DNA from 4 places in the Streptomyces sp. NPDC028711 genome. Region 1 is predicted to be linked to each of the others. Evidence: riboswitches for the same ligand, from Rfam matches in the RefSeq annotation. Region 1 holds a riboswitch; each other region holds the start of a gene.
The links. Region 1 has a riboswitch for cobalamin ahead of ACZ4VK_RS31675 (ribonucleoside-diphosphate reductase subunit alpha). Riboswitches for the same ligand answer to the same signal wherever they lie in the genome.
Positions count from the first base shown of each region.

Region 1 (4,464 bases):
CATCCTCGCCACCATGCCGTACATCGCGCTCCAGCTCGTCGGCATCCAGGCCGTCCTGGACGTGATGGGCGTCGGCGGCGGCGAGACCACCCACTGGTTCATCAAGGACCTGCCGCTGCTCATCGCCTTCGGCGTCCTCGCGGCGTACACGTACTCCTCGGGCCTGCGCGCGCCCGCGCTCATCGCCTTCGTCAAGGACACCCTGATCTACATCGTCATCGCGGTGGCGATCATCTACATCCCGATCAAGCTGGGCGGCTTCGACGAGATCTTCGCCAAGGCGGGCGAGGCGTACGCGCAGACCAACCCGGCCACCGACAAGCCGCGCGGCTCGCTCGTCCCCGGCGAGGCCGGCCAGTGGACGTACGCGACCCTCGCCCTCGGCTCGGCGCTCGCGCTCTTCATGTACCCGCACTCCATCACGGCGACCCTGTCGTCCCGGAGCCGCGAGGTCATCCGCCGCAACACCACGATCCTGCCGCTGTACTCCCTGATGCTGGGCCTGCTCGCGCTGCTCGGCTTCATGGCGATCGCCGCCGGCATCCAGGTGAAGAACGGCCAGCTCGCCATCCCGCAGCTCTTCGAGACGATGTTCCCCGACTGGTTCGCGGGCGTCGCGTTCGCCGCGATCGGCATCGGCGCGCTCGTCCCGGCCGCGATCATGTCGATCGCCGCGGCCAACCTCTTCACCCGCAACATCTACAAGGACTTCATCAAGAAGGACGCGACCCCGGCGCAGGAGACCAAGGTCTCCAAGATCGTCTCGCTCCTGGTGAAGGTGGGCGCGCTCGCCTTCGTCCTCACCATGGACAAGACCGTCGCGATCAACTTCCAGCTGCTCGGCGGCATCTGGATCCTGCAGACCTTCCCGGCCCTCGTCGGCGGTCTCTTCACCCGCTGGTTCCACCGCTGGGCGCTGCTCGCCGGCTGGGCCGTCGGCATGGTCTACGGCACGGTCGCCGCGTACGGCGTCGCCAGCCCGACCCAGAAGCACTTCGGCGGCTCCTCCGCCGAGATCCCGGGCATCGGCGAGATCGGCTACATCGGCCTCACCGCCTTCGTCCTGAACCTCGTCGTCACGGTCGTCCTCACCTTCGTCCTCAAGGCCGTCAAGGCTCCCGAGGGCATCGACGAGACCTCCCCGTCCGACTACACGGCGGACGCCGGTGACGCCGGCGTGCGGACCGAGCTCCCGAAGGTCGGCGCCGAGACGCACTGACCCTCCCGTACGGCCGCGCGCGGCGGGCCCGGGATCTCCACCAGGAGACCCCGGGCTCTTCGCGTCCCCGGCGAGGCACACTTTCCTCATGGACTTCACGATCAGGGCGGTACGGCCCGAGGAGTACGAGACCCTCGGCGAACTCACCGCGGGCACCTATCTGAACGACGGACTGCTGAAGTACGGGGCGCAGGACTTCTACCTGGAGGTGCTCCGGGACACCGCACGGCGGGCCCGCGAGAGCGAGGTGCTCGTCGCCGAGGACGCCGAGGGACGCCTTCTCGGCGGGGTGACCTTCGCCACCGGCAACACCCCCTGGGCGGACATCGCGGTCGACGGCGAGGCCGAGTTCCGGATGCTCGCCGTCACCCGGGAGGCCCGCGGCCGGGGCGTCGGAGAGGCCCTCGTACAGGCCTGCGTCGACCGCGCGCGGGCCCTCCCGGGGTGCCGGCGGCTCGTGCTCTCCACGGACGCCACGATGGTCGCCGCGCACCGGATCTACGACCGCCTCGGCTTCGTCCGCACCCCCCACCGGGACTGGGAACCGATCCCCGACCACTCGCTGCGCACCTACGCCTTGGAGTTCTGAGCCGAGGGCGACACACAACATGTGGGGGGTGCCGCGAGCGGCGCCCCCCACATGTATGCTCATGCTCGCTGTCGACGCAGGGGAATCCGGCGCGAATCCGGAACTGTCCCGCAACGGTGTGCTTCCTACGGATACGACCCGTCCGTACGAGGTGAGTCCGAGCACCTGCCGCAGCGCACCCGGTCCGACCGTTCCGGGTGCCACTGACGTCCGGGCCTCGCGGAGTGGGCCGGTGGAAGCGTCGCGTCCGGCGTTACGGACGCCCGCGTGCCCGCCTTCCCCCGCCGCGGCCCCGAGCCGAGCGAGGGAGAGCCCCCACGTGACCATCGCGCCCGCCGATCCGGCTTCCGCCGAGGTTTCCGCGGTCGAGAGCGACGGACCCGGGACCGTACTGCTGCGGACCCTGACCGACCTCACCGCCGATCTCCCCGACACCGACCCCGGCAAGGTCGCCGCCGCCGCACTCCGCGGCCGCAGCGCCGCGTCGGACGAGGCGGAGCTGCGCGAGCTGGCCACCGAGGCGGCCGCGGGCCTGATCGCGGAGGACCCGGCGTACTCCCGGCTCGCCGCCCGGCTCCTGACGGTCACCATCGCCGACGAGGCGGCCGGCCAGGGCGCGGTCTCCTTCTCCGCCTCCGTCGCCACCGGGCACCGCGAGGGCCTGATCGCCGACCGCACCGCCGCGTTCGTCGCCCTGCACGCGGCCCGGCTCGACGCGACCGTGGACACGGCCGCCGACGACCGCTTCGGCTACTTCGGCCTGCGCACCCTCTACTCCCGCTACCTGCTGCGCCACCCGATCACCCGCAAGGTCATCGAGAGCCCGCAGCACTTCATGCTGCGCGTCGCCTGCGGTCTCGCCGAGGACGAATCGGTCCGCGCGCTCGACGAAGTGACCGCGCTGTACGGCCTGATGAGCCGCCTGGACTACCTCCCGTCCTCCCCCACGCTCTTCAACTCCGGCACCCGCCACCCGCAGATGTCCTCCTGCTACCTCCTGGACTCCCCGCAGGACGAGCTGGACTCCATCTACGACCGCTACCACCAGGTGGCGCGCCTCTCCAAGCACGCGGGCGGCATCGGCCTCTCGTACTCCCGCATCAGGGCCCGCGGTTCGCTGATCCGCGGCACCAACGGGCACTCCAACGGCATCGTGCCGTTCCTGAAGACCCTCGACGCCTCCGTCGCCGCCGTGAACCAGGGCGGCCGCCGCAAGGGCGCCGCCGCCGTCTACCTGGAGACGTGGCACGCGGACATCGAGGAGTTCCTGGAGCTCCGCGACAACACCGGCGAGGACCAGCGCCGTACGCACAACCTGAACCTGGCGCACTGGATCCCGGACGAGTTCATGCGCCGGGTCAACGCCGACGCCGACTGGTCGTTGTTCTCCCCGGCGGACGTGCCCGAGCTTGTCGACCTGTGGGGCGAGGAGTTCGACGCCGCCTACCACAAGGCCGAGGCCGCGGGCCTGGCCCGCAAGACGATGCCGGCCCGCGACCTGTACGGCCGCATGATGCGGACCCTGGCCCAGACCGGCAACGGCTGGATGACGTTCAAGGACGCCTCCAACCGGACGGCCAACCAGACCGCCGAACCCGGCACCGTCGTCCACTCCTCGAACCTCTGCACCGAGATCATCGAGGTCACGAACGACGGCGAGACGGCGGTCTGCAACCTCGGCTCGGTCAACCTGGGCGCGTTCGTCGTGGGCTCGGACATCGACTGGGAGCGCCTCGACGCGACCGTCCGCACGGCCGTCACCTTCCTCGACCGGGTCGTCGACATCAACTTCTACCCGACCGAGCAGGCGGGCCGCTCCAACGCCCGCTGGCGGCCGGTGGGCCTGGGCGCGATGGGCCTCCAGGACGTCTTCTTCCAGCTGAAGCTGCCGTTCGACTCGGCGGAGGCCCGCGCCCTGTCGACGCGGATCGCCGAGCGCATCATGCTGGCGGCCTACGAGGCGTCGGCCGACCTCGCCGAGCGCAACGGCCCGCTGCCGGCCTGGGACAAGACCCGCACGGCCCGCGGCGTCCTGCACCCCGACCACTACGACGTCGAGCTGAACTGGCCGGAGCGGTGGGCGGCACTGCGCGCCCGCATCGCGTCGACCGGCATGCGCAACAGCCTCCTCCTCGCCATCGCCCCGACCGCGACGATCGCCTCGATCGCCGGTGTGTACGAGTGCATCGAGCCGCAGGTCTCCAACCTGTTCAAGCGCGAGACGCTGTCGGGCGAGTTCCTCCAGGTCAACTCGTACCTGGTGGACGAGCTGAAGAGGCTCGGCGTGTGGGACGCCCAGACCCGCGAGGCGCTGCGCGACGCCAACGGCTCGGTGGCCGGCTTCACCTGGGTCCCCGCCGAGGTGCGCGAGCTGTACCGGACGGCGTGGGAGATCCCGCAGCGCGGCCTGATCGACATGGCCGCCGCCCGTACGCCGTTCCTCGACCAGAGCCAGTCCCTGAACCTGTTCCTCGAGACGCCGACGATCGGCAAGCTGTCGTCGATGTACGCGTACGCCTGGAAACAGGGCCTGAAGACGACGTACTACCTGCGCTCCCGCCCGGCGACCCGGATCGCCCGCGCGGCCCAGGCGTCGGCCGTGGCCGCGCCGATCCCCGTACAGCAGGCGACCCCCGACGCGGACGCCCTCGCCTGC
Region 1 covers NZ_JBVHUJ010000013.1:64,808-69,271, reverse strand. Annotated here, with positions in the region: gene mctP (monocarboxylate uptake permease MctP) at 1-1,219, shown strand, start outside; gene ACZ4VK_RS31680 (GNAT family N-acetyltransferase) at 1,308-1,808, shown strand; cobalamin riboswitch at 1,821-1,995, shown strand; gene ACZ4VK_RS31675 (ribonucleoside-diphosphate reductase subunit alpha) at 2,128-4,464, shown strand, end outside.

Region 2 (4,464 bases), on a different contig from region 1:
GGCGTCCAGGTCCTCCGGCGTCCGAGGCTCCGGCGCCTCCGCCCCGAGCAGCCCGTGCGTCCGCAGCAGCCGGGCCACGGCCGTGCCCCAGGGGCGTCGCAGCCGGGCCGCGTCGAGCAGCGCGTCGTCGGCGAGCAGCTCGGCCACCGGGCCCGTGCGCAGACCGGCGGGGGAGAGTACCGCCGCCTCGTCGGCCCAGCGCAGCGCCAGATCCACGTCGTGCGTCGCCATGAGCACCGTCGTACCGCCCTCCCGAAGCCGCCGGAGCGCGTCGAGCAGCCGTTCCTGCCCGTGCGGGTCGAGCCCGGCCGTCGGCTCGTCCATGATCAGCACCCGGGGCCGCATCGCCACGGCGCCGGCGATGGCGGCCCGCTTCCGCTGCCCGTACGACAGCAGATGCGTCGGCCGGTCGGCGAGCGCCGTGATGTCCAGCGCCTCCAGGGCCTCCGCCACCCGGAGCCGTACCTCCTCCTCCGGCAGCCCGAGATTCATCGGACCGAACGACACGTCCTGGGCCACCGAGGCGGCGAACAGCTGGTCGTCCGGATCCTGCACGACCAGCTGCACGGTGGTCCGCAGCCGGGTCAGCCCCTTCCGGTCGTACGCCACCTCCGCCCCGTCCAGGAGCAGCGACCCGCTCCCGCACCGAAGGCCGCCGCTCAGCAGCCGCAGCAGCGTCGTCTTCCCGCTGCCGTTGCGGCCGAGCAGCGCGACCGCGCGCCCCTCCGCCACCGAGAAGTCCACGCCCGACAGGACCGCGGGCCCGTCCTCGTAGGCGAAGCCCGCGTTCACCAGCTCCACGACGGGGGTCGCGGAGGGCGGAGGCGTCGTTGACGTCACGGCAGGAACCTTTCCAGTACGAGGGTGAGGGCGACGAGCCCGGCGAGGAGCACGCCCGTCGTGGCGAGGAACCGGCGGGAGAGCGCGCACGCGGGCACGAGAACCCGCAGCGTCCCGTCGTATCCCCGCCCGGCGAGCCCCGACTGCAGGCGCTGCGCCCGGTCGAAGGCCCGTACAAAGGTGGTCGCGCCGAGACCGGCGAGCGAACGCCAGGTCGCGGCCCGGGTGGTGTGCCCGAGCCGTGCCGCCTGCGCCTGCCGGATCTTGGACAGCGCGTCGAGCAGCAGGAAGATGATCCGGTACATCACGAGCGCGACATCGACCACGGGCGCCGGCACCCCCGCCCGGACCAGCCGGGGCAGGACGTCGGAGACCGGTGTGGTGAACGCGAACAGGAGCACGCCGAGCGAGGCGGACGCCGTCCGCAGGAGCAGTTCGACCGCCTGGACCGGCCCCTCCGGGGCGAACGCGACCAGACCCCGGTCGCCGCCCACTTCGAAGAGCAGCGGAATCGCGCCCGTGACACAGAACCCGAGGGGGATGCGGAAGGCCCGCCACAGCGCCCGGCCCGGCACACCGGCCGGACCGAGCAGCACACCGAGCGTGGCCGCGGCCACGAGCGGCGCGCCGGGCCAGGGCGGCAGGGAGACCGCGCACAGGGTCAGACCGAAGCCGAGCAGCGCCTTCTCGGCGGGATGGCGGCGGCGCCAGCGACTGCTGTGCGCCGCCGCGTCGATCGGCAGCATCGGCGGCTACGCGTCCCGTCCGTCGAGGCCGGCGCCGCCCCCGGAGCGGTCCCCGCCCCGGCCCTTGGCGCCACGCCCGGTGGCGGGACCGGCGCCGATGCCCGGGTCGATGTTCCGGCCGGCGTCGATGCCCGGGTCGGTGCCATGACCATCGGCCGTACTCGGGGCCGCGCCCACCGTGTCGGTGATGCCCTGACCGTCCCCCACGGCTCCGACCGCGACCTCACCCTCCCCGACGCCCCGGGCCGCCTCGGCCCTTGCCGCCCCCTGCCTGCGGCCCCGCCGCAGACCGAAGTAGTACGCGAGGACGCCCGCGCCCAGCGCCGCCTGAAGGGAGAACAGCGCGGACTCGATCTCCCCGGACGGCGGCTCGTACAGGGGGCTGAACCACGGCTCGTAATCCGGCCGGAGCTCCGTGATCGCGGTCTCCGCCTCCGCGTCAGCCCCCGTGAACGGCTCCTCCTTGTGGTCCCCGAGCCCCAGTGCCAACGGCAGTACGGCGAGCGCCGCGACGACGAACAGCAGCAGCGCGTTGATCTTCGTGTTCCGGCTCATCGCGCGCTCGCCTCCTTCTCGCGTCGCGCCGCCGTGCGTCCGCCGAGGACGCCGAGCCGGGTGAGTTCGCCCTTGCTGGACTGCGTGAGCAGCCGCATCACGAGCACGGTGAGCAGGCCCTCGCTCACGGCCAGCGGGATCTGCGTCACCGCGAAGATCCCGCCGAACTTGGCGAGCGCGCCGACCACACCGCTCCCCGGGTCGGGGAAGGCGAGCGCCAGCTGCACGCTGGTGACGCAGTACGTGGACAGGTCGGCGACGAACGCCCCCGAGAAGACGGCGACCATCAGGGGCGCACCGGACCGGCGAAGGAGCAGGTACGTCCCGTATCCCGCCCAGGGGCCGACGATCGCCATCGAGAAGACGTTCGCGCCGAGCGTGGTCAGCCCGCCATGGGCGAGCAGCAGGGCCTGGAAGAGGAGTGTGATCGTCCCGAGGACCGCCATGATCGGCGGCCGGAACAGGATCGCACCGAGACCGGTACCGGTCGGATGCGAGCAACTACCCGTCACCGACGGCAGTTTGAGCGCCGAGAGGACGAAGGTGAAGGCGCCGGAGGCGCCGAGCAGAAGGGTGGACTCGGGGTTCGACCGTACTTCACGGGTCAGCGCGCGGACCCCGTGGACGACGAACGGCGCGGACGCGACGCCCCAGGCGGCCGCGTGCACAGGGGGCAGATACCCCTCGGCTATATGCATGGTTGGGAGACCCTCTCCAGCACCTCGTGGATGGACAACGCACCCTGGCCGGTCTCCTGGCTGACGGTCATACGTCCGGACTCCGCCTTCCCACACCACGACGGTCTCCCGTCGCGGTCCAGTGGCTTCCCCGAGGGTGTTCCCCCCGAGGGTGGAGCCGGACCTCCCGATCACAGTGGCGAGGGCCGCACCGGTACTGCACCGGTTTCCCGTACACCAAGGCGCTGTGACACTAGTGCGTTGACCAGGTACATCACAACACGGTCGCCACGCGGTGCGGCTTCTCGCTCACTCCACGCAGTCATTCCACGGGGCAGGGCACACGCCTCACGCGGTCATTCCGGGCATCGGGGACATGCCCCCTGGGGAGCTCATCTCCGAGGACGCGGACACGCCCTGACCAGGTGATTCCTGTCGCCAGGCCGCACACTTCGCGCAGTCGTTCCTGGCGGCGGACCGCACACCCCGTGCGGTCATTTCCCCGGCGGGCGCACACCCTCGCGACGGTCACTCCGCCCGACAGGCGTACGCCCCCCGCCCAGTCACTCCTTGCGATAGCCGTACGCCTCCGCAGCCGCAGCCGCCACCGCGTCGAGATCCCCGCCGGCGCTCGCCGTGACAAGCGCGGCGACCGCGCCCTCGACGAACGGCGCGTCCACGAGCCGCGCGCCCTCGGGCAGCTCGTCGCCCTCGGCGAGCAGCGCCTTCACGGTGAGCACGGCGCTCCCCAGGTCGACCAGGATCGCCACTCCGGCGCCCCGGTCCACGGCCTTCGCCGCCTGGCTGATCAGCTCGGAACTCGTCCCCAGGCCACCGTCCGGGGTCCCGCCGGCGGGGGCGATCGGCGCCAGGTCGCCGCCGCCGGAGAGCCCCCGGGCCAGCTCGGCCACGGCGGTCGCGACGGCGGCGCTGTGCGAGACGAGCACGATGCCGACGGGCGCGGAACCGCCGGGGGCCGCCGCGCCCTCGGCCACGGGGCTCATGACGCCCCCTCCGTACGCGCGGTGTCGTCGAGCGCGGCGAACAGCAGTGCCGAGGAGGTGGCCCCCGGATCCTGGTGCCCCACCGACCGCTCGCCCAGATAGCTGGCCCTGCCCTTGCGCGCCCGCAGGGGTACGGTCGCGAGGGCGCCCTCCTCGGCGGCGGTACGGCCCGCCGCGAACGAGGCTCGCAGGCCCTCCACGGCAGGAACGAGCGCGTCCAGCATCGTCTTGTCGCCCACCTGCGCACCGCCCAACTGGGACACGGCGGACACACCGGAACCGAGGGCCTCGGCCAGCTGCTCCCTGGTGATCCGCTCGGCGTCGCCGAGGGTCTTGCCGGTACGGCGCAGCAGCGTGCCGTACAGCGGTCCCGACGCGCCGCCGACGGTGGAGATCAGCTGCCGTCCGGCGGTGGTGAGCACGGCACCGGGCGCAGCGGGCGGCTCCTTGGCGAGTGTCTCCGTGACGGCGGCGAACCCCCGCCTCAGGTTCGTGCCGTGGTCGGCGTCGCCGATGGCCGAGTCGAGCTCGGTGAGCCGGTCCGCCTCACGGTCGACGGCCTCGGCCACCGCGGTCAGCCAGCGGACCAGGAAGTCCGCGCCGAAGGTCTCCGTCATGCCGGTCCCCTCTCCCATCCCTCGT
Region 2 covers NZ_JBVHUJ010000002.1:649,349-653,812, forward strand. Annotated here, with positions in the region: gene ACZ4VK_RS08740 (ATP-binding cassette domain-containing protein) at 1-840, opposite strand, end outside; gene cbiQ (cobalt ECF transporter T component CbiQ) at 837-1,586, opposite strand; gene ACZ4VK_RS08750 (energy-coupling factor ABC transporter substrate-binding protein) at 1,593-2,141, opposite strand; gene ACZ4VK_RS08755 (energy-coupling factor ABC transporter permease) at 2,138-2,839, opposite strand; cobalamin riboswitch at 2,869-3,102, opposite strand; gene ACZ4VK_RS08760 (PTS-dependent dihydroxyacetone kinase phosphotransferase subunit DhaM) at 3,382-3,822, opposite strand; gene dhaL (dihydroxyacetone kinase subunit DhaL) at 3,819-4,439, opposite strand.
Region 2: linked by a shared signal. The riboswitch ahead of ACZ4VK_RS08755 (energy-coupling factor ABC transporter permease) and the one ahead of ACZ4VK_RS31675 (ribonucleoside-diphosphate reductase subunit alpha) in region 1 are both predicted to bind cobalamin.

Region 3 (4,464 bases), on a different contig from region 1:
CGCCCGGTCGGATGATTCCGTCCGGGGAGCGGAACCGGGTGGCGGGGGAGGAACCGGGGCAGGTCGTATGTGCCCCGTGAAGGCCGGGATTACCCGGGGTCGGGGGTGACCGCATGGTGGACAGTTCCTCCGCCGGGGGCCGTAAACGGAATCTCTTGACACCGGATCGGGACACCACACCGCCCGGCTCAGTTCACCTTCCGTTCACTCAGGTTGCTTACGTTCGACGAGCCACTGACGTCAAACGATTGCCTGGGTAAATGGAACACATCACGCTGCTGCTCGCCATTGTGGTCGTGACAGCTCTCGTGTTCGATTTCACGAACGGTTTCCACGACACCGCCAACGCGATGGCAACGACCATCTCGACCGGTGCGCTCAAACCGAAGACGGCGGTGGCCATGTCCGCCGTGCTCAACCTCGTCGGCGCTTTCCTGTCCGTGGAGGTCGCCAAGACGATCTCCGGCGGGATCATCAACGAAGAGGGCATCCGCACAGAGGTGATCTTCGCCGCGTTGGTCGGCGCCATCCTGTGGAATCTGCTGACCTGGCTCGTCGGCCTGCCGTCCAGCTCCTCCCACGCCCTCTTCGGCGGCCTCATCGGCGCCGCGGTCATGTCGGCCGGCTGGTCGGCCGTGAACGGCTCCACCATCGTCACCAAGGTCCTGATCCCGGCCGTCGCCGCGCCGCTCGTCGCCGGCCTCGCCGCGATGCTGGCCACCAGGCTGACGTACAAGATCAAGACCAACCCCGAGGCGAAGACCACGGCCAAGGGCTACCGGGCCGGCCAGATCGCCTCCGCCGGTCTCGTCTCCCTCGCGCACGGCACCAACGACGCCCAGAAGACGATGGGCATCATCACCCTGGCCCTGGTCACCGGCGGCGTCCTCGTCCCCGGCTCCAACCCGCCGATGTGGGTCATCGTCTCCGCCGGCGTCGCGATCGCCCTCGGCACCTACCTCGGCGGCTGGCGCATCATCCGCACCATGGGCAAGGGCCTCACCGACCTCCAGCCGCAGCAGGGCTTCGCCGCCCAGACCAGCGCCGCCACGGTCATCCTGGCCTCCTCGAACCTCGGCTTCTCCCTCTCCACCACCCAGTCCTGCTCGGGTGCCGTGATGGGCGCCGGCCTCGGCCGCAAGGGCGGCGTCGTCCGCTGGTCGACCGCCACCCGGATGTTCGTCGCCTGGGGTCTGACCCTGCCCGCCGCGGGCCTGGTCGCCGCCGCCGCCGAGTTCCTCACCCAGCAGGGCCCCTGGGGCATCGCCGCCGTCGCGGTCCTCCTGGTCGGCGGCTCGGGCGTCATCTGGTCGCTGTCCCGCCGCAAGCCGGTCGACCACACCAACGTCACCGACGACGACCTGGACGAGCAGCCCGCGGGTGTCGTGACCACCGCGATCGCGGCCGTCACCCCGCCGCCGGCCGCCGGTTCCGTCGCCGCCGTCGCGGACGAGGACCTCAAGACCACCATCCCCGCGCCGGTTCCCACCGACCCGGCCGCGCCCCCCGCCCCCGCCGCAGCGGTGTAAGGAACGAACGACATGAAGATCGACTGGGCAGCTCTCGGCTCCGTCTTCGGGGTCAGCCTCGTGGCGACCGTCGCCCTCGTGGGCCTCTTCACCCTCGGGATCGTCGGCCTCGGCAAGCAGGAGCAGGCCGCCGCCCAGGGCGGCTCCGCCACCCTGGCCCGTACCGGCGCCTACGCCTGCTTCGCCCTGTGCCTCGCGGCCGTGGCGTACGGCATCTACCTGATCGTCGTCTGACGCGACGAGCAGGACCGGCGGGGCGGTCCGCACCTTCGGGTGCGGGCCGCCCCGCCGTCGTGTCTGTGGTGCTTCGCACAGTGACACGGCGCAGGTCAAGCGCGGGTTGACGGGTGTTCTCGGGGCGTGGTGGACTGCCGAGGCCATTTACGGCGGCAGTAGAGGAAGTCCGGTGCGAATCCGGCGCGGTCCCGCCACTGTGACCGGATCCGAAGGGTCCGGGAGTCAGGAACTCACGCCGCCGGTCACGTCGATCCAGGGCGCGGACCCTGAGTGAGGACATGCGCCCATGCCCGGCCGCAACCACAGCCTTCCGAGAGCCGGCCGCCTCTCCCCGCACGGATTCGCGTTCGGCGCGGCGGCGGGTCTCGCCCTCGACCTGCTCGTCGGGGACCCCCGCCGCGGACACCCCGTCGCCGCGTTCGGCCGGGCGGCCGCCGCGGTCGAACAGCGCCTCCACCACGACCACCGCGGCTGGGGCGCCCTGCACACCGCCGTCTGCGCCGGCTCCACGATCGCCTTGGGCGCGCTCGCCGCACGGGCCGTACGGAACCGTCCGGCCGCGGCCGCGGCCCTGACCGCCGCCTCCGTCTGGGCCGTCGTCGGCGGTACGACCCTGGGCCGGGAGGCCCGCGCGATCGGCGGGGCGCTCGCCGCGGGCGACCTGGACGTGGCCCGGGAGCGGCTGCCGCACCTGTGCGGCCGCGACCCGCAGTCCCTCGACGGACCGGCGATGGCCCGCGCGGTCGTCGAATCGGTCGCCGAGAACACCTCCGACGCCGTGGTCGGCGCCCTCTTCTGGGGCGCGGTCGCGGGCGTGCCGGGCCTCGTCGGCTTCCGGGCCGTCAACACCCTGGACGCGATGGTCGGCCACAAGTCCCCCCGCCACCGCCGCTTCGGCTGGGCCTCGGCCCGGCTCGACGACGTGGCCGGCTGGCCCGGGGCGCGGCTGACGGCCGTCCTCGCGACCGTCGCGGGCGGGAACCCGCGCGGGGCCGTCCGGGCCTGGCGCGCGGACGCGGCCAAGCACCCCAGCCCCAACGCGGGACCGGTCGAGGCCTCCTTCGCGGGCGCCCTCGGCGTACGGCTCGGCGGGACACTCTCGTACGGCGGACGCGTCGAGCACCGGCCGGTGCTCAACGGGGAGGGGCGGCCCGTCGAGGTCGCCGACATCGACCGGGCGGTCCGGTTGTCCCGCCGGGTCACCGGACTGACCCTGGCCGTCTGCGTGGGCGGCCGGCTGCTCGGATACGCGCTGAAGCGGAGGAACGCATGAGGGGTGGGGGGCTGCTCGTCGCCGGGACCACGTCCGACGCCGGCAAGAGCGTCGTGACGGCCGGCATCTGCCGCTGGCTGGTCCGCAAGGGCCTGAAGGTGGCGCCGTTCAAGGGACAGAACATGTCCCTCAACTCCTTCGTCACCCGCGAGGGCGCCGAGATCGGGCGGGCCCAGGCCATGCAGGCCCAGGCCGCCCGGGTGGAGCCGACCGCGCTGATGAACCCGGTGCTGCTCAAGCCGGGCAGCGACCGCTCCAGCCAGGTCGTCCTGATGGGGAAGCCGGTCGGTGAGCTGAGCGCCCGCGGCTACCACGGAGGCCGTCAGAAGGAGCTCTTCGAGCCGGTCCTCGCGTGCCTGGAGGAGCTGCGGAGCACGTACGACGCGGTGATCTGCGAGGGCGCGGGCAGCCCGGCCGAGATCAACCTGCGGCGCACCGACATCGTCAACATGGGGATCGCCCGGGCCGCGAAGCTGCCCGTCGTCGTGGTCGGGGACATCGACCGGGGCGGGGTCTTCGCCCAGTTCTTCGGTACGACGGCGCTGCTGAGCCCCGAGGACCAGGCGCTCGTCGCCGGATACCTCGTGAACAAGTTCCGCGGCGACGTGACCCTGCTCGAACCGGGGCTCGACATGCTGCACGGCCTCACCGGCCGCCGGACCTTCGGCGTCCTGCCGTACGCCCATGGGCTCGGCATCGACGAGGAGGACGGGCTCCGGGTCTCGCTGCGCGGGACCGTCCGGGAGTCCGTCGTGGCGCCGCCGGTCGGCGCCGACGTCCTGCGGGTCGCCGTCTGCGCCGTCCCCCTGATGTCCAACTTCACGGACGTCGACGCGCTGGCCGCCGAGCCGGGGGTCGTCGTCCGGTTCGTCGACCGGCCCGAGGAGCTCGTCGACGCGGACCTGGTCGTCGTGCCCGGCACGCGCGGCACGGTGAAGGCGCTGGCGTGGCTGCGGGAGCGGGGCCTGGCGGACGAGCTGGCCCGCCGCGCGGCCGCGGGACGTCCCGTGCTCGGCATCTGCGGCGGCTTCCAGGTGCTCGGCGAACGGATCGAGGACGACGTCGAGTCCCGGGCGGGAGCCGTCGACGGGCTCGGGCTGCTGCCCGTACGGGTCCGGTTCGCGCGAGAGAAGACGCTGGCGCGGCCGGTCGGCGAGGCGCTCGGCGAGCGGGTGGAGGGGTACGAGATCCACCACGGTGTCGCCTCCGTGGACGGCGGGGAACCGTTCCTGGACGGGTGCCGGGTCGGCTCCGTGTGGGGCACCCACTGGCACGGCTCCCTGGAGAGCGACGGGTTCCGGCGGGCGTTCCTGCGCGAGGTCGCGGCGGCGGCCGGGCGGCGGTTCGTACCGGCCCCGGACACGTCGTTCGGGGCGCTTCGGGAGGAGCAGCTGGACCGGCTCGGCGATCTGATCGAGGAGCACG
Region 3 covers NZ_JBVHUJ010000001.1:59,572-64,035, forward strand. Annotated here, with positions in the region: gene ACZ4VK_RS00305 (inorganic phosphate transporter) at 261-1,529, shown strand; gene ACZ4VK_RS00310 (hypothetical protein) at 1,542-1,763, shown strand; cobalamin riboswitch at 1,876-2,018, shown strand; gene ACZ4VK_RS00315 (cobalamin biosynthesis protein) at 2,053-3,039, shown strand; gene ACZ4VK_RS00320 (cobyric acid synthase) at 3,036-4,464, shown strand, end outside.
Region 3: linked by a shared signal. The riboswitch ahead of ACZ4VK_RS00315 (cobalamin biosynthesis protein) and the one ahead of ACZ4VK_RS31675 (ribonucleoside-diphosphate reductase subunit alpha) in region 1 are both predicted to bind cobalamin.

Region 4 (4,464 bases), on a different contig from region 1:
AAGACCATCGAGGAGGAGGGCGGCCGGGCGTTCCCGTTCCGCGCGGAGCTGGAGGCGCCGGACGCGGTCGACACCTTCTACACGGCCCTGGAGGCCGGTCTCGCCGAGTGGGACGCGGGGCCCGAGTTCGACATCCTCGTCAACAACGCGGGCGCGAGCGGCTCGGGGCGCGTCCACGAACTGACCCCCGAGGTCTTCGACCGGCTCTTCACCATCAACGTGAAGGCCCCGCTCTTCCTCATCCAGCGGGGGCTCGCCCGGCTGCGCGACGGCGGCCGAATCGTCAACATCTCCTCGGCGGCGACGAAGCACGCGTTCCCCGACTCGGTCACGTACGCGATGACCAAGGGCGCCGTCGACACGATGACCCTCGCCCTCGCCAAGGAACTGGGACCCCGGGGGATCACGGTCAACGCGGTGGCCCCCGGTTACATCGCGACCGACATGAACGCCCGGCGCAGGGCCACCCCCGAGGCGAGCGCCGCCCTCGCGGCCCTCTCGGTCTTCGGCCGGATCGGGACACCGGCCGACGTCGCGGACGTGGTGGGCTTCCTCGTCTCCGACGACGCGCGCTGGATCACCGGCCAGTACGTGGACGTCACGGGCGGGAGCGCGCTCTGAGGCGTCTCCGGGGTTCGTCCACCACGAGGGCGCGTGGTTCGCTCGGCCGACCGCGCCTCAGCCGACCGGTGCGGGCACCCGGCGGCCGGTGACGGAGGGGCTGCCCGCGGGTTCCAGGCCGGCGAGCGTCTCGGGGCTCGCCAGGAGCGGCAGCAGCGTGCGCCACAGACCGGTGACGGTCGCCGGCGACAGCCAGGCGCTGTTGTCCGCGCCGAGGGCCTCAAGACCGACGGTCGCGGCCACGATCGTGCGGGCCAGGTCCTGCTGACGGCCGGCGCCGGCGGCGAGCAGACCCTCGTCGGCCGCCTCCGCGAGCCGTTGCTGCACACAGCTCTGCCATTCCTGGCGCAGGTTCAGGTCCGTACGGCAGCCGTGGGAGCAGCTGAGCCGGAAACCCGCCCGCACGACGATGTCCTCGCGGAGCAGCCGGGCGAGGGCGTGCGTGGTGTCGGCCAGGTTCTGCAGGGCGTTCGACCGCCGGCCGTACACGATCCTGGCGGTCCGGCGCAGCGCGGTGGACGCGTCGGCCTCGACGGCGGCGGCGACGGCCGCCTTGTTCTCGAAGTGGAAGTGGAGCGCGCCGGGGCTCACGCCGGCTCCCGCGCTGATCGCGGTCAGCGTGGCGAGGGTGTAGCCGTGCTGGTCGAACTCCCTGGCCGCCGACCTGATCAGCGCGTCGCGGGTCCGTGCGGCCCGCTCTTGTTTCGTCACCGATGGCTCCAGTAGCACCAGGCCGACATCAAACCGACTGATTGGTATTGTACGAGCTTTTCGGGTGACTTCGGGGTTCGCCGGGCAGGCGGCAACGGGAAGAGTGGTTCGGGTGTCTCCACGGGCGGGGAACGCGAACGGCCGGCGGACCGGGTGCCCGGTCCGCCGGCCGTTCGCGTTCCTCAGTGCTTGAACGCGTCCTTGGCCTTCTCACCCGCCTGCTTCGCATCGCCCTTGACCTGCTCGGCCTTGCCCTGCATCTCCAGGCTCTCGTTGCCCACAGCCTTGCCGGCGGTCTCCTTGGCCTTGCCCTTGGCGGTCTGCGCGGCGTTCTTCGCCTTCTTACCGGCGGACATGCGACACCTCCTGAGCTCTGTCTCGTCCCTGCGACTTCCCCGGAACGGGAGAGATACGCATGTCGTCCACGGGACTGGCAGGACGTAGGGGGCTCGTGGGGCTCACGGGTGCGGTCTCCGCTGCTCCTCGCGGCCGAGCCCGGGGGTCTGTCGCTTGGCGGTGCTGCCGTGCGCGTCGTCCTCGTCGGGTTCCGGCCCGCCCAGCACGGCCTCCTCCGCCTCGCGCCGTGCCTCCGCGTCACCGCTCTCGCCCTCCGCGCCGGACGGTGTGGTCCGCGGAGGCTCGGGGTGAGCGTCCTGGTCGCTGCCGTGCCTGTCGTGGTGGCTCATGGTCCTCTCCCTGACGTCGCTCGCACGCGCCCCGGTGGCCGCCGGTGGCACGAGGTGCTGCTGCCCGATGGCGTCCGGACGAAACAGCGCCTCACGGGATCTTTCGGGCGCCCGTGGGAGTGGAGTCACCACGGATGGAGTGAGGGCAGGGTGAGGCCCGGTGTCGGACACGGGGGATCTCCGGCACCGGGCCTCTGTTGAAGATTGTACGAGACTCGGGGGAGGGGCGCGCACACCAGGGCCGAAGAGCGTCCGCCCGGGCCATGGTCAACGGGCGAAGAGCGCGCCGACGGGGTACAAGTCCCCTGAGACGCGGATGCGGCCGGGACGGGCGCCCTCTCCCCTCGGCCGTGTCGCCCATGACGACGAGGAGGCCGCCGTGGAAGGCAGAAGCAACGGGTTCGTCCAGTCCTTCAACCGCGCCGGCGGGTACGGATTCGTCCTTCCCGTGGGCTCCGAGGAACAGGTCTACTTCAGCGCCGCGGACATCGAGGGCGAGCAGCACTCGCTCTCCGAGGGACAGCAGGTCTCCTTCGTCCTCGTCCTCGGTGACGGCCGCTTCGAGGCGAGGGAACTGCGCGTCTGACGTCCCAACGGCGCGGACACGTGCCACCGGTGGCGCCCCCGGGCGGGGGAGCGGGCCGGTGGTACTGTGCCGAGGCCAGTCGTACCTTTGCACGCACCCGAACGGGGTACGCGCACGGGTCAGGGAATCCGGTGCGAGACCGGAACTGACGCGCAGCGGTGAGGGCGACGGGCGGAGCATCGGCCACTGGGCGGCACGACGGCCCGGGAAGGCGCTCCGTCCGGATGACCCCGAGTCCGAAGACCTGCTGGCGGCCCCGGAGGCACGCTGTCGGCCGGGGAGCTCCGTACGACAGGCTCCGCGTATGAGCCGTGGCCGCAGAGGAAAATTCCCGTGCCCTTCGCACATCCCGCCCGCTCCGCCGCCCTCCTGCTGGCCGGCGCCCTGCTCCTGACCGTGACCGGTTGCGGCGGCGGATCCGCCGTACAGCCCTCGAAGAACACGTCCGGCGGCCCGCGGCAGGGGTACCCGGTGACGATCGACGACAACTGCGGCCGGCGGGTCACCGTCGAGGGGCCGCCGCGGCGGGCCGTCGCCCTCGACCAGGGGACGGCGGAGATCATGCTCTCCCTCGGTCTGGCCGACCGCATGGTGGGCACCGCCACCTGGACCGACCCCGTGCTCAAGGGCCTTGAGAAGCAGAACGCGAAGGTCCCGCGCCTCGCCGACCGCTACCCCTCCTTCGAGAAGGTGCTCGACGCCGAACCCGACTTCGCCGCCGCGTCCTTCGCGTACACCCTCGGCAAGGGCGGGGTGGCTCCCCGCGAGCGGTTCGAGGAGCTCGGCGTCCCCACCTACCTCTCGCCCACCGACTGCGTCGGCAAGGACAACAGCGGCGACGGCGACGGCATCCGCACCCGGCCCCTGACCATGGAGACCGTGTACGGCGAGATCCGCGACCTGGCCCGGGTGTTCGCGGTCCCGGAGCGCGGCGAGAAGCTGGTCGCGGAGCTCTCGTCCCGGGTGACGAAGGCCACCGCCGGGGGCGACTTCGGGGACGTCACGGTCCTCTACTGGTTCGCCAACGCCGAATCGCCCTACATGGCGGGGTGTTGCGGCGCGCCCGGCATCGTCACCCGCGCGCTCGGCGCGAAGAACGTCTTCGACGACACGCGCGCGGAGTGGCCGCAGATCAACTGGGAGACGGTCGCCGACCGCGACCCCGACGTCCTCGTCATCGGCGATCTGACCCGCCGCTCGCAGTCCGCCGAGAGCGCCGCGAAGAAGATCGAGTTCCTGGAGTCCGACCCGGTCACCCGGAACATGACGGCGGTACGGAAGAAGCGGTACGTGCTGCTCAGCGGGCAGGCCATGAACCCCACGATCCGTACCGTCGAGGGCGTCGAGAAGGTGGCGGCGGCCCTCCGCACGTACGGTCTCACGAAGTGACGCCGAACCCGCCCGGCGCCGTGACCGTGCCGCCGTCCGGTGAGGCCGAACCCCCGCCCGGCGCCGTGACCGTGCCGCCGCCCGGTGAGGCCGAACCCCCGCCCGGCGTCGTGACCGTGCCCCCGCCCGGTGAGGCCCCCACCCCGCCCCGCGACCTGACCGTGCCGCCGCCCCGCAAGGCGGCGGGCGTCGCCTCGGCCGGTCGGGCGGCCGCCGTCGTACGCGGAGGGGGCGCGGCGCTGTTGTGGACGGTGGCCGGCCTCGCCGTCCTGGCCGTTTCGGTGGCCGTCGCGATCACCATCGGCCCGGCGGACATCGGCGTCGGCGACGTCTGGTCCGTGGTCGCCGCCCATCTCGGCGGAGAGGCCCCTGAGGTCTCGCCGATCAGGGACGGCATCGTGTGGGAGCTCCGGCTGCCCCGCACCCTCCTCGCCGCCGTCTGCGGAGCCGGACTCGCGGTCTGCGGCGCGG
Region 4 covers NZ_JBVHUJ010000003.1:422,315-426,778, reverse strand. Annotated here, with positions in the region: gene ACZ4VK_RS12990 (glucose 1-dehydrogenase) at 1-621, shown strand, start outside; gene ACZ4VK_RS12985 (ScbR family autoregulator-binding transcription factor) at 679-1,332, opposite strand; gene ACZ4VK_RS12980 (CsbD family protein) at 1,515-1,688, opposite strand; gene ACZ4VK_RS12975 (hypothetical protein) at 1,791-2,018, opposite strand; gene ACZ4VK_RS12970 (cold-shock protein) at 2,398-2,604, shown strand; cobalamin riboswitch at 2,726-2,850, shown strand; gene ACZ4VK_RS12965 (ABC transporter substrate-binding protein) at 2,938-3,993, shown strand; gene ACZ4VK_RS12960 (FecCD family ABC transporter permease) at 4,110-4,464, shown strand, end outside.
Region 4: linked by a shared signal. The riboswitch ahead of ACZ4VK_RS12965 (ABC transporter substrate-binding protein) and the one ahead of ACZ4VK_RS31675 (ribonucleoside-diphosphate reductase subunit alpha) in region 1 are both predicted to bind cobalamin.